2 regions of the Xanthobacter pseudotagetidis genome follow, and region 1 is predicted to be linked to the other one. Evidence: riboswitches for the same ligand, from Rfam matches in the RefSeq annotation. Region 1 holds a riboswitch; the other holds the start of a gene.
What was found. A riboswitch is a leader RNA that binds a small molecule or an ion and turns the genes downstream of it on or off. The one in region 1 is predicted to bind glycine.
Positions count from the first base shown of each region.

Region 2: another riboswitch for glycine. It lies ahead of V5F67_RS19505 (D-amino acid dehydrogenase); the one in region 1 lies ahead of gcvT (glycine cleavage system aminomethyltransferase GcvT).

Region 1 is NZ_CM195534.1:4,718,422-4,725,288, forward strand. It holds gene V5F67_RS21615 (orotate phosphoribosyltransferase) at 1-92, opposite strand, end outside; gene V5F67_RS21620 (VWA domain-containing protein) at 201-1,982, opposite strand; glycine riboswitch at 2,330-2,429, shown strand; glycine riboswitch at 2,432-2,541, shown strand; gene gcvT (glycine cleavage system aminomethyltransferase GcvT) at 2,603-3,748, shown strand; gene gcvH (glycine cleavage system protein GcvH) at 3,766-4,143, shown strand; gene gcvPA (aminomethyl-transferring glycine dehydrogenase subunit GcvPA) at 4,190-5,533, shown strand; gene gcvPB (aminomethyl-transferring glycine dehydrogenase subunit GcvPB) at 5,790-6,867, shown strand, end outside.
Region 2 is NZ_CM195534.1:4,256,073-4,262,939, reverse strand. It holds gene V5F67_RS19515 (branched-chain amino acid ABC transporter permease) at 1-152, opposite strand, end outside; gene V5F67_RS19510 (branched-chain amino acid ABC transporter substrate-binding protein) at 223-1,401, opposite strand; glycine riboswitch at 1,629-1,730, shown strand; gene V5F67_RS19505 (D-amino acid dehydrogenase) at 1,849-3,138, shown strand; tRNA gene V5F67_RS19500 (tRNA-Lys) at 3,361-3,436, opposite strand; gene V5F67_RS19495 (tripartite tricarboxylate transporter permease) at 3,572-5,071, opposite strand; gene V5F67_RS19490 (tripartite tricarboxylate transporter TctB family protein) at 5,082-5,543, opposite strand; gene V5F67_RS19485 (tripartite tricarboxylate transporter substrate-binding protein) at 5,684-6,655, opposite strand.

The DNA of each region.
Region 1 (6,867 bases):
GAGGAGAAGCGCACCGCCTCCACCTCGATCAGCATGCGCGCGGTCTCTTTGGCGATGGTGGCCTTGTCGGGAAAAGCGGTGACGTTCGCCATGGGTTGCGCCCCTTCGTCTGAAGCCTCGATCGGAGGGGGCATATATCAGAGGCGGGGCCGATGGGCACCCCAATCGGGCGGGCAGGCCGCGCCCGCCCGATGGGCCGCTCAGCGCACCTCCACCGGAATGCGGACGATCACCCGCCGCGCATCCACCCCCTGCAGGACATAGCGGATCTCGTAGCGCCCCGGCGTCCCAGGCGCGGTGAGGGAGGCGGTCTTGCCGTCGGTGTGACGGGTATAGGCGTAGGACAGCTCATCGCTGGTCTCGGCCTTGCCGGCGGGAACGAGGTCCACATAGTCGCCGTCGCCATTCGGCCCCGACCATTCGACCGCGATGGCTGCGTCGGGCGCGACGTGCGCCGGTGCCGTCAGGGTCGCGGGCGCCACCTCCTCCACGGTGAACGGCACGCGCGCCAGCTCGCGGCGGCCACCCGCCCCCTCCAGCACGTAGCGGATCACGTAGGCGCCGGGCTTCACCGGCAGCCGCAGCTCCACGGTCTCGCCGTCCTCCGACTGGTCCACATAGGCATAGGCGGTCTCGCCCGACGTTTCCTTGTGGCCGGCCGGGACGAGGTCCACATAGTCGCCGGCGCCCTTCGGCCCGCGCCAGTTCACCGTGAGCGCGGAGCCGGCCGGCGCCTTCGGCGGGAAGGCGAGCGCGGCCGAGGCGGCCGTCACCTCCAGCGGCACGGTGACGAGGACCTGGCGGCCGCCGGCGGCCTCCAGGACATAGCGCAGGGCGTACTTCCCGACGTCGCCCGGCGCCCTGAGCGTCGCGGGGTTGCCCTGCTCGGTATAGGCATAGGCGATCTCGCCCGCCGCCTCCTTATGGCCGGCGGGGACGAGGTCCACATAGTCGCGCGCCTGCCCGGGTCCCTTCCAGGTGACCTCGAACGCCGAGCCCGCGGGCACGCTGGCCGGCGCGACCAGCGCCACCTTGCTGTCGACGACCTCGACCTTGCCGGTCGCCAGGACCCGGCGCTTGTCGGGGCCGTTCCAGACATAGCGGATGTCGTACGTCCCGGGCGTGCCCGGCGCGCGCAGCTCCGCGTCCTTGCCCTTCTCCACATAGGCGTAGGACAGCTCCCCGCCGATCTCCTTCGTGCCGGCCGGCACGAGATCCACATAGTCGTTGGTGGCGGCCGGGCCGGTCCACTTCACCAGAAAGCCCGCGCCGATGCCGGGCTTGGCCGGGGTGGATATGGTCGCCTGCGGCACGCTCACGCTCGCCTGGGTCGCGGCGGTCTTCGGCGCGGTGGTCTTCGGCGCGGGCGGCGCGGCGACCGTCTGCGCGAGGGCGTCCTTCAGCTCCGCCTCGTTGCCGGCGCGGATGTAGCGCCCGCCGGTCCGCTCGGCGAGGCAGGCCACCTGCCGCCCCTCCTCCCGGGTCAGCCCGAAGCCGACCACATGGGCGGTGAAGTCGACCCCGGTCTTCTCCAGCTCGGCCGCCAGCGCGCACGGGTCCGCCTGGCAGGTCTCCACGCCGTCGGTGATAAGGATGACGGTCGCCTTGTCCTCGGTCGAGCGCAACGCCGCGGCGGCCTGGCGGACGCTCTCGGTGAGCGGGGTCTTGCCCAGGAAGCGCATCTTGTCCGCGGCGGCCGCGATGGCCGCGCCGCTGCCCGCCGCCGGGGAAACCACCAGCTCGATGTCCGCGCAGTTGCCCTTCTCCCGGTGGCCGTAGGCCATGAGCCCGACCTCGGCGGTGGGCGGAAGCTTGGCCAGCGTCTGCTTGAGCGCCTGCCGGGCGATCTCCAGCTTCGGCCTGCCGTCGATGGCGCCCCACATGGAGCCGGAGGCATCGAGGACGATCATGGTGCGCTCGGCGGCGAGCGCGGGCGCCGATACGACGCAGAGGAACATGAGAAGAATACGGCTCAGGCGCATGCTGAATCTCTATCCCGTTCGACCACTTCGAACCCCGCGCCGGGGAAGGAGCCATTCCGTGAATAGAATTGCAACCAGAATCACAGCCTCAAAGACGAAGATTTCCTCATGTCCATGTCCCTATCCGCTTGATGCCACGGGCGCGCGGATAACTACGTTGGCGCCACCGCAGCGCCTTCCAAATCAGGCGACTTGACCGAGAATGACACAGAAAGGCGGCGCGTGTTGCTCCCGGACGGCGGACGGCGTCGGGCTGCCCCCGCCCCGGCTCATTGACGCCCCCGCCTTATCGCCTATGCTGCGCCTCGGCCGTGCGACTCGCCTTTCAGGGGTGGCGCGGCCATCGGACGATCCCTGCGGGAGAGACCGGCGGCCTTTCGGGGCGCGGCCGGCGCCGAAGGCGCAACCGCCCCGGAACCGCTCAGGCAAAAGGGCCGCAGGGGGACGAGCCTCTGGAAAGCAGCGCCCCCCGCGCGAGCGGGATTTCGCGCTCACCGAAGGAGTAAGCCGCGCCCTTCCACGAGGCGAGGCGAAATCTCTCAGGTTTCCCGGACAGAGGGGGCGCCGCGCGGACCCGGACACGGGGCCGCCAGATTGGCGCATCCTGTCGGGAGCCTGTTATGGCGCAGCCGGACGAAAATGCGGGTCCCCTCCAGAAGACCCCGCTTCACCTCGAACACATCGAGCTCGGTGCCCGCATGGTGCCGTTCGCCGGCTACGAGATGCCGGTGCAGTATGCCGACGGCATCATCGCCGAGCACAACTGGACCCGCGAGCATGCGGGCCTGTTCGACGTCTCCCACATGGGCCAGGCGATCCTGCAGGGGCGCGACCACGCCGCCACCGCCCGCGCACTCGAGGCGCTGGTCCCGGCCGACATCCTGAACCTCGCCGAGGGCCGCCAGCGCTATTCCCAGCTCACCGCCGACGACGGCGGCATCATCGACGACCTCATGGTCACCCGTCCGGCGGGCCACGAGAATGACGGGCGCCTGCTGCTGGTGGTGAACGCCGCCCGCAAGGAAGTGGACTTCGCCCACATCGCCGCGCGCCTGCCCTCCTCCGTGCGCCTCGACGTGGTGGAGGACCGCGCCCTCATCGCCCTCCAGGGGCCCGAGGCCGCCATGGTGATGGAGCGCCACTGCCCCGACGCGCTGCTGCTCGGCTTCATGGAAGCAAGCGTGCTGCTGGTGGACGACTTCCCCATGCAGGTGTCGCGCTCCGGCTACACCGGCGAGGACGGCTTCGAGATCTCGCTGCCGGCGCTGGAGGCGCCCATTCTCTGGGCACGCCTCATGGCCGAGCCGGAGGTCAAGACCATCGGCCTCGGCGCCCGCGACAGCCTGCGGCTGGAGGCGGGGCTGTGCCTCTACGGGCACGACATCGACCTGTCCACTTCCCCCGTCGAGGCCGCGCTCACCTGGTCGATCCAGAAGCGCCGGCGGCTGGAGGGCGGCTTTCCCGGCGCCGCGCGCATCCAGCGCGAGCTTGCCGAGGGCACGGGCCGCATCCGCGTCGGCCTGAGGATCGAGGGCCGCCAGCCGGCGCGCGAGGGGGCCGAGATCGCCGCCGCTGGCACCGTGGTCGGCACCGTGACCTCGGGCGGCCACGCGCCGAGCCTCAACGCGCCGATCGCCATGGGCTACGTGCCGCCGGCCTATGCCGCGCCGGGCACGGCGCTGGAGGTCCTGGTGCGCGGCAAGGCGCTTCCCGCCTCGGTCGTCGCCCTGCCCTTCGTGCCGACGCGCTACCACCGCAAATCCTGAACCGGGGGCCTCAAGACATGACCAGCGTGCGCTACACCAAGGACCACGAATACATCCGCCTCGACGGCGCGGTGGCGGTGGTCGGCATCTCCGACTACGCCCAGAGCCAGCTCGGCGACGTGGTGTTCGTGGAGCTGCCCGACATCGGCAAGACGGTGGAGAAGGGCAAGGAGGCCGCCGTCGTCGAGAGCGTGAAGGCCGCGAGCGAGGTCTATGCCCCCCTCTCCGGCGAGGTGGTGGAGGTGAACGCGGAGCTGGAGGGCAATCCCGGCCTCGTCAACACCGACGCCGAGGGCCAGGGCTGGTTCCTGAAGCTGAGGCTCGCCGACCCGTCCGAGCTCGACGCCCTCATGGACGCCGACGCCTACAAGGCCTTCCTGGAGACGCTGGGCTGAGGCCGGCGCGCCCCCGCCGGCCCCGTTCGATCGAGAAAGACGCATCATGCGCTATCTGCCTTTGACCGCCGACGACCGCGCCGAGATGATGGCGCGGATCGGCATCGCGTCCGTGGACGTGCTGTTCGCCGACATTCCGAAGGACAAGCGCGAGACCGAGCTTCCCGACCTGCCGCGTGCGAAAGGCGAGCTGGAGGTGGAGCGGCAGCTCGCACGCCTCGCCGCGAAGAACGTGCCGGCGGGATCGGTGCCGTTCTTCGTCGGCGCGGGAGCCTATCGCCATCACGTGCCGGCGAGCGTCGACCACCTGATCCAGCGCTCGGAGTTCCTCACCTCCTACACGCCGTATCAGCCCGAGATCGCCCAGGGCACGCTGCAATACCTGTTCGAGTTCCAGACCCAGGTGGCCGAACTGACCGGCATGGAGGTGGCGAACGCCTCCATGTATGACGGCTCCACCGCGGCCGCCGAGGCGGTGCTCATGGCCCACCGGGTCACCCGGCGGCGCAAGGCGGTGCTGGCCGGCAACCTCCATCCGCACTATCGCGCCACCATCGAGACCGTCTCGCGCTATGCCGAAGACGAGGTGACGGCGCTGGCGCCGGTGCCGGCGGGCGGGGAGGACCTGCTGTCGGCCATCGACGAGACCGTGTCCTGCATCGTCGTGCAGTCGCCGGACGTGTTCGGCAACCTCGTCGACCTCAAGCCCATCGCCGCCAGGGCGCACGAGAAGGGGGCGCTGCTGATCGCGGTGTTCACGGAAGCAGTGTCGCTCGGCCTCGTCGAGCCGCCGGGCGCCCAGGGCGCCGACATCGTCGTCGGCGAGGGCCAGTCCATCGGCAACGCGCTGAACTTCGGCGGCCCGTATGTGGGCCTGTTCGCCACCCGGCCGAAATTCATCCGCCAGATGCCCGGCCGCCTCGCCGGCGAGACCGTGGACGCGGAGGGCCGGCGCGGCTTCGTGCTCACGCTCTCCACCCGCGAGCAGCATATCCGCCGCGAGAAGGCGACCTCCAACATCTGCACCAATTCAGGCCTCTGCGCGCTCGCCTTCACCATCCACCTGTCGCTGCTCGGTCGCGAGGGGCTGACGCGGCTCGCCCGCCTCAACCATGCCAGCGCCTGCGACCTCGCCGACCGCCTCGTGGCGGTGCCGGGGGTGGAGGTGCTGAATGCGACGTTCTTCAACGAGTTCACCATCCGCGTGCCGGGCAAGGCGGCGGACGTGATCGAGAAGCTGGCGCGGAAGGGCGTGCTGGGCGGCGTGCCGTACTCGCGCCTCGCGCCGAAGGCGGGCCTCGACGACCTGATCCTCGTCGCCGCCACCGAGACCACGACCGAGGACGACCGCGCTGCTTTCGCCGCCGCGCTGAAGGAGGTGCTGGCATGAACCGGATCCTTCCGAGCGCTGGCAGCGCGGCCTCCCTCTCCCGCTTGCGGGGGAGGGTCGGGGTGGGGGCATGGCGCCATCCCCACGGCGGCGCCGACGCCGTTTCGATAGTCTTCCCCCTCCCTAGCTCTGCCCTGTTCTTCCCCCTCCCTAGCCCTCCCCTGTTCTTCCCCCTCCCTAGCCCTCCCCCGCAAGCGGGAGAGGGAATCGGCGTGCGCGCAGCCGCCATGGTCCGCTCATTCGACAAGGTGCTGGCATGAACCGCGAAGGCCGGGGCGCCACTGCCCCAACCACCGGGAGCGCCTCGCAGGCGCCCGCCACCTTCACCGGCAACCGGGGCCTGGACCTGGAGGAGGGCCTGATCTTCGAGATCGGCCGCGCCGAGGTGACCGGCGTCGACATCCCCGAGCCGCCGGAGTTCCGCGCCCGCCTGGGCGGCCTGGAGCGCAAGGTGGCGCCCGATCTGCCGGGCCTGTCCGAGCCCGAGGCCATGCGCCATTACGTGCGCCTCTCGCGCATGAACTACGGCATCGACAGCGGCCTGTTCCCGCTCGGCTCGTGCACCATGAAGCACAATCCGCGCCTCAACGAGAAGATGGCGCGCCTTGCCGGCTTCGCCGATCTGCATCCGCTGCAGCCGGTCTCCACCGTCCAGGGTGCGCTCGCTCTGATGGCGGAGTTGTCGCGCTATCTGCTGGAGCTCACCGGCATGGCCGCCGTGGCGCTGCCGCCCAAGGCCGGCGCCCATGGCGAATTGTGCGGCATGATGGCGATCAAGGCCGCCCACATGGCCGCCGGCCAGGGCCATCGCCACATCGTCGTGGTTCCCGAGAGCGCCCACGGCACCAATCCCGCCACCGCCGCTTTGATCGGCTACGAGGTGCGCGCGATCCCCGCCCGCGCCGACGGAACGGTGGACGTGGAGGCGGTGAAGGCGGCGCTCTCGCCCGAGGTGGCGGCGCTGATGCTCACCAATCCCAACACCTGCGGCCTGTTCGAGCCGGACGTGGTGAAGATCGCCGCGGCGGTGCACGCCGCCGGCGCCTACTTCTATGCGGATGGGGCGAACTTCAACGCCATCCTCGGCAAGGTGCGCATCGGCGACCTGGGCGTCGACGCCATGCACATCAACCTGCACAAGACCTTCTCGACCCCGCACGGCGGCGGCGGGCCGGGGGCCGGGCCGGTGGTGCTCTCCCCGGCGCTGGCGCCGTTCGCGCCGGTGCCGTGCGTGGCGGCGCGCGACGGCGCGCTGACCCTGGTGGAGGACGGGGGAGCGGCCGGCGCCGAAGGCGCGCTCGGCCGCATGAGCGCGTTCCACGGCCAGATGGGCA
Region 2 (6,867 bases), 460 kb from region 1:
GCGAACGCACCCACCATGAGCACGTCGCCGTGCGAGAACTTGATGACGTCGAGGACGCCGAAGAACAGGGTGAAGCCAACCGCCACGAGGGCGTACATCATGCCCAGCATCAGGCTGTTGGTGACGTGCTGGCTCAGCGCCGCCATGTCCATGGAGAAACCGGCTCCGGTGTGAATGCGGGAAGGGTCGGGGCGCCGCCCCCCGCGGGGGGCGGCGGCAGGCTCACGGGCGCTTCTTCAGCTTGCGCTGGCCGGTGGCGTATTCCGATTGCTCCCAGGGAATCCACTTGCCGTCCTGGACGATGTAGGTGGTGATGAGCGCCAGCTCGTTCTGGCCGTCCTTGTCGAAGGTGATCGGGCCGACGATGGAGGCGGCGTCCTTCACGTCCATCAGCGCCTTGACCACAGCCTTGCGGTTGGGGCCGACCTTCTCGATGGTGTCGAGGAGCAGGTTCATGGCGGCGAAGGAGAACGGGCCCCAGATTTCCGGCGGCTCCTTGAAGCCGGCCTTCTCGTACTCGGCCATGAAGAACCGGCCGCCCGGCAGCTTGGCGATCGGTACGCCGGCATGGAAGGCGAGGGCGCCCTCGGCGAGCGGGCCGAGCGTGGCCGCGAAGGTGTCGGAGACGATGCCCGAGGCGCCCTCGAACTGCACGTCGCCGAGGCCGAGCTTGTCCATCTGCGAGCGGATGCGGATGCCGAGCGGGGCGAGGCCGGCGAAGTAGATCACGTCCGGGTTCAGCGCCTTGATCTGGGTGAGCTCGGCGGTGAAGTCCTGCTGGTCCGAGGAGACGCCGAAGCTGCCGAGGATCTTGCCGCCGGCATCGGTGATGAACTTGGTGAAATACTTGTTGTGGCCCTTGCCGTAGTCGGTGGTGTCGTGGATCACGGCCCAGGTCTTGAAGCCCTGCTGCGTCATGAACTTCGACGCGGTGAATTCCTGGCTGAGCATGGTGCCGTTGACGCGGAAGACCTCGTCGAAGTCGTTGCCGCTGGTGATCTCGGGCAGCACCGCGCCCCAGACGATCGCGGGCAGGCCGAACTCGTGGAACACGTTCACGGTGCCCATGGCGACGGCCGAGCAATAGTGCGCCACGGCGCCGATGATCTTCTTGTCGGTCGCCGCCTTGGTGGCCACCTGGATGCCCACGTTCGGCTTGCACTCGTCGTCCAGCGCCACGAGGTTGTAGGTGTATTTCGCCTTGGGGTCCTGGTTGCGCAGGGCGACCGCGAGGCTCGCGGAGTTGCGCGCGCCGATGCCGATGGCGGAGACGCCGCCCGTGAGCGGGCCGATGAAGGCGACGGACACCTCGTCCTTCGCCTGGACCTGGGAGGCGCCGAGCGCAAGGCAGGCGACGGCGCACGCGGCTGCCCGTCGCAGCCGGTCGAGAGCTACGTTCATTGTTCCGATCCTCTGGAAAAGGTGCCCCGTTGGACGGGGTCTGGAAGAACCGGATGTGAGGATAGACAATCATTTTCATAAAAGTCAAACGACTTGAATAAAATTTTCATGGACCGTGGATCATGTAGCTTCAAGCCTTTGCGAGGCCATGTGCCCACATGCGCGGCGGCGAGGCCGGCGGCCGCTGTTGCGCCGCAATGCGATCTCTGGGACAAAGGCGCGTCCGACCATGTCGCGTGGGAGAGACCGCTCGGGCGCCTGCCGCCGGGGCGGCGCCGACGGAGCAAGCGCCCCAGGAAACTCTCAGGCAGAAGGACCGCGCGGCAGGACGATCTGGAGAGAGGCGCTGGCGGGACAATCTCCCGCGGGGCGCCCACCGAAGGGGAAATCTTCCGCCAGGAGCCGCGCGCTCCCGGCGGCGGATTAAGCTCTCAGGTGCCGGGACAGATGGGGCTCGCCGGGGCGCTTCGGCGCTCCTCCTGTCCCCGTGCGCTTCGAGAGGAAGCCATGTCCCATCTCGCCGTCATCGGCGCCGGCATCACCGGCGTCACCACCGCCTATGCGCTCGCCCGCAATGGCCACCGCGTCAGCGTCATCGAGCGCGAGCGCTATCCCGCCATGGACACGTCGTTCGCCAATGGCGGCCAGCTGTCGGCCAGCAATGCCGAGGTGTGGAACCACGCCTCGACCATCGCCAAGGGCCTCAAATGGATGGTGCGCAGGGACGCGCCGCTGCTGCTGAACCCGATGCCGTCCTGGCACAAGTATTCCTGGATCGCGGAGTTCCTCGGCGAGATCCGCAACTACCGCGCCAACACGGTCGCGACCGCGCGGCTCGCGGTCCTGGCACGGCGCCTGCTGATCGAGACCGCCGCGCGCGAGAACATCGACTTCGACCTGGAGCAGCGCGGCATCCTCCACGTCTACCGCGACCGCGCCGGCTTCGAGCATGCGGGCCGGGTCAACGCGCTCCTGGCCGAAGGCGGGCTGGAGCGCCGCGCTGTGACGCCGGAGGAGATGCGCGCCATCGAGCCGGCGCTGGAAGGCGCGTTCCATGGCGGCTTCTACACCCCCTCGGACGCCACGGGCGACATCCACAGGTTCACGCGCGGCCTCGCCCATGCCTGCCGCAGGCAGGGCGTCGCATTCCTGCACGAGGCGAAGGTGGAGGCGGTCACGGCCGATGGGGCGGGCGTGCGCATCCGCTGGTCCCAGGCCGGCCCGCAGGCGGGCGCCGCCGAGGTGCTGGAGGCGGACGGCGTGGTGATCTGCGCCGGCATCGCCAGCCGCGCCCTCGCCGCGCAGCTCGGCGACCGGGTGAACATCTATCCGGTGAAGGGCTATTCCATCACCGTTCATCTCGACGACGCGGAAAGCCAGGCCGGGGCACCGTGGGTGAGCCTCCTGGACGACGCCACCAAGATCGTCACCAGCCGGCTCGGGCGCGAGCGCTTCCGCGTCGCCGGCACCGCCGAGTTCGCGGGCGAGAACCGGGACATCCGCGCGGAGCGCATCGCCCCGCTGGTGCGCTGGGTGCGCACGCTGTTCCCGGGCGTCGGCACCGGGCGCATCCAGCCCTGGGCCGGGCTGCGGCCGATGACGCCGTCCATGATGCCGCGCGTCGGACCGGGCCGCCGGCCGGGCGTCTGGTACAACACCGGCCATGGCCATCTCGGCTGGACGCTCTCGGCCGGCACCGCGCACCTGATCGCAGAGGCCATCGGCGCGGCGCGCTGAAGGCGGCGCGGCCTCGGCGCTCACCCCATGCGGCACGCGCCTGCGCGCGCCGCACCGAGGCCACCGCTGCGCTTTCTGGCCGGTCATGGCAAGCGCGGGGGCGCCGCAGCCGGAGGGGCAGGCCCGGCGCGCTCGTCTTCGAGGCGGCGCGGTGGGGACGGCCCCGATGGGCCGCCACTCCGCCTCGCGGCTCCAAAATCGCATCGATTTCAGGGGGATAAGTGGTGGGCGCACTAGGGCTCGAACCTAGGACCCGCTGATTAAGAGTCAGCTGCTCTACCAACTGAGCTATGCGCCCGTTCCGGGTGGCCCCGGAAGGAGGCGTCCGTTTAGCAAAACGCCCCCGCCCTTACAAGAGCGGAGGCGCACTTTTTTGCCGGTCGTCGGATCGGTCCAGCCGGCACGGCGACGGTACGCCGCCGCGCCGCAAGGCTCACTCCTTGAAGGCCTCCTCACGGGTCTTCTGCACCGAGGGCAGCAGCACCATCACCAGCGCGACGACGGCGAGGATCAGCAGCACCGCCGAGATCGGGCGGGTGAGGAACACCATCGGGTCGCCGCGCGAGATCAGCATGGCGCGCCGCAGGTACTCCTCCAGCATCGGCCCGATGACGAAGCCCAGCAGCATGGGCGCGGGCTCGCAGTCGAGCTTCACCAGCGCGTAGCCCAGCACCCCGAACAGCGCCATCGAGTAGACGTCGAAGGCGTTGTTGTTCACCGAGTACACGCCGATGCAGCAGAAGGCGATGATGGCCGGGAACAGCAGGTGGTAGGGCACGGTCAGCAGGCGCACCCACATGCCGATCAGCGGCAGGTTGAGCAGCACCAGCATGGCGTTGCCGACCCACATGGAGGCGATGATGCCCCAGAACAGGTCCGGCTTCTCCGTCACCACGTTCGGCCCCGGCGTGATGCCCTGGATGATGAGCGCGCCGATCATGAGCGCCATCACCGGGTTCGACGGGATGCCCAGCGTCAGCATGGGGATGAACGAGGTCTGGGCGCCGGCATTGTTGGCGCTTTCCGGACCGGCGACGCCGGCGATGGCGCCCTTGCCGAACTCCTTCGGGGTCTTCGAGACCTTCTTCTCGATGGAGTAGGAGGCGAACGAGGACAGCATGGCGCCGCCGCCCGGCAGGATGCCGAGCACCGAGCCGACCGCGGTGCCGCGCAGCACCGGGGCGATGATCGCCTTGAACTCGTCCTTGGTGAGCAGGAGGCCCTTCACCTTGGCGGCGACCAGCGAGCGGCCGTGCTCGTCCTCCAGGTTGCGGATGATCTCGCCGATGCCGAACATGCCCATGGCGACGGCGACGAAGTCGAAGCCGTCGGCCAGTTCCTGCATGTCGAAGGTGAAGCGCGGGGTGCCGGTGTAGATGTCCTGGCCCGACAGGCCGAGCAGCAGGCCGAGGACGATCATCGCCAGCGCCTTGACGATGGAGCCGGAGGCGAGCGTCACCGAGGCGACGAGGCCCAGCACCATCAGCGAGAAGTATTCCGCCGGGCCGAACTGCAGCGCGAGGTTGGCGAGCGGCGGGGCGAACAGCGCCAGCAGCAGGGTGGCGACCGAGCCGGCGAAGAACGAGCCCAGCGCGGCGGTGGCGAGCGCCGCCCCAGCGCGGCCCTTCTTGGCCATCTGATGGCCGTCGATGGCCGTCACCACCGAGGATGATTCGCCCGGCAGGTTGATGAGGATCGCCGTGGTGGAGCCGCCATACTGCGCGCCGTAATAGATGCCGGCGAGCATGATGAGGGCGGAGACCGGCGGCAGGCCGAAGGTGATCGGCAGCAGCATGGCGATGGTGGCGAGCGGGCCGAGGCCGGGCAGCACGCCGATCAGCGTCCCCAGAAGCACGCCGATGAAGCAGTAGAAAAGGTTCTGGAGCGAGAGCGCGACCGAGAAGCCGAGCTCGAGATTGCTGAGAAGTTCCATGGCGCGCTCCTCAGTATCCGCCGAGCCAGGGGCCGATGAGCTGCAGCGGCAGGCCGAGCCCCTTGATGAAGACCGCCCAGCAGAAGACCGTCAGGATCACGGTGTTGATGATCGCCGACTGGAAACGGAACTTCTGGCTCGCCAGCGTGGAGGCGAAGACCGAGATCGCGAGCGCGGGCACGAAGCCGAGCGGGCGCATGGCGAAGCCGAAGAAGACGATCGCGCCGGTGAGGATGATCAGCGCCCGCCAAGCGATGCCGGAGGGACTTTCCCCGGTGGTGCGCAGGCCGTTCACCAGCACCACCGCGCCCAGGAAGGCGAGGGTGCCAGACAGCACCATGGGAAAGTAGCCCGGACCCATGCGGCTCGATGTGCCGAAGGGCAGGTCGAGCGCCTGCCACGCGAACAGCGCCGCAAGGGCAATGAAGAGGAGTCCCGCAAGGACATCCTTGGGATTTCGCACCAAACTCATAGCCTCCCCTCAGCCACTGGTCGTTCTTGTGATCTTGGGGGCGATGTTGCCCCATGTCCGCGACGTGACGCCGACGCGACGATCACATGCATAAACAATGCGGCTCCCGAGCGCGAGCCCGGAAGCCGCATGACTAAGCGTCAATCTGCAAAGACGCCCGCCGCCTCGATGATCGGCTTCCACTGGGCGATCTGGTCTTGCAGGAACTTCTCGTGGACGGCCGGGCTGCGGCGGTCCTTGGGCTCCGGCTCGGTGCCGAGGTCGGCCATGCGGGCGATCACCTTGGGGTCGTCGAGCGCGGCGTCGAGGGCCTTGTTGAGCTTCTCGACCACGTCCTTCGGCGTGCCCTTGGGGGCGTAGATGCCGTGCCACACCGCCACCTCGACCGGCAGGCCGCCCTCGGCCGTGGTCGGGATGTCGGGCAGCGACTTCACCCGCTCCTTGGTGGTCACCGCATAGGGCTTCACCTTGCCGCCCTTGATCTGCCCGGTGGTGTTGGTGGTCTGGTCGCAGAGCAGGTCGATCTGGCCGCCGACCAGGTCGTTCATGGCCGGGCCCGTGCCGGGATAGGGCACGGTGGTCATGGGCGTGCCGACCTTGGACATGAACAGCATGCCGCACAGGTGCGAGGCCGAGCCGACGCCGGCATTGCCGTAGGTGACCTTGTCCTTGTTGGCCTTCACGTAGTCGACCAGCTCCTTGTAGGTCTTCGGCTCGAAGCCGTTCTTGCCGATGATGGTCATCGGCACGGCGGTGACGAGGCCGACCTCCTCGAAATCGCTGCCGGGCTTGTAGGGCAGCTTGCGGTAGAGCGTGGCCGAGGTCGCCTGGCCGATGTGGTGGAGCAGGATCGTGTAGCCGTCGGGCGCGGCCTTCGCCACCTGGCCCGCGCCGCGGGTGCCGCCGGCACCGCCCACATTCTCCACCAGCACCTGCTGGCCGAGGGTGCGCGACATGCTCTCCGCGATCAGGCGCGCCACGGTGTCCGTGGGGCCGCCAGCGGTGAAGGGCACCACCATGGTGACGGGCCGGGTGGGATAGGTCTGGGCGCCGGCTGCGGACGACAGTCCGACGGCGGCGGCGAGGGCGAGCGCCGCTTTGAAGATGCGCATGGTGTCCTCCTCAACTCCCCTGGGAGCGTTCTGGGCCGTTGCCGGCTACAGCCTTTGAAACGGGCGCGGTGGCGAGCGTCAAGTCTTGCGCCACGCAACGGAGCAAGTTTTGCAGTGCAGCATTGTGTGCGCAGCAGAAGAAAACGGGCTGATCGCCACCTTGGCGTGTGTAGAGCGGCCAAAGACCGGTCAAACGTCGCGGGATTGCGGAC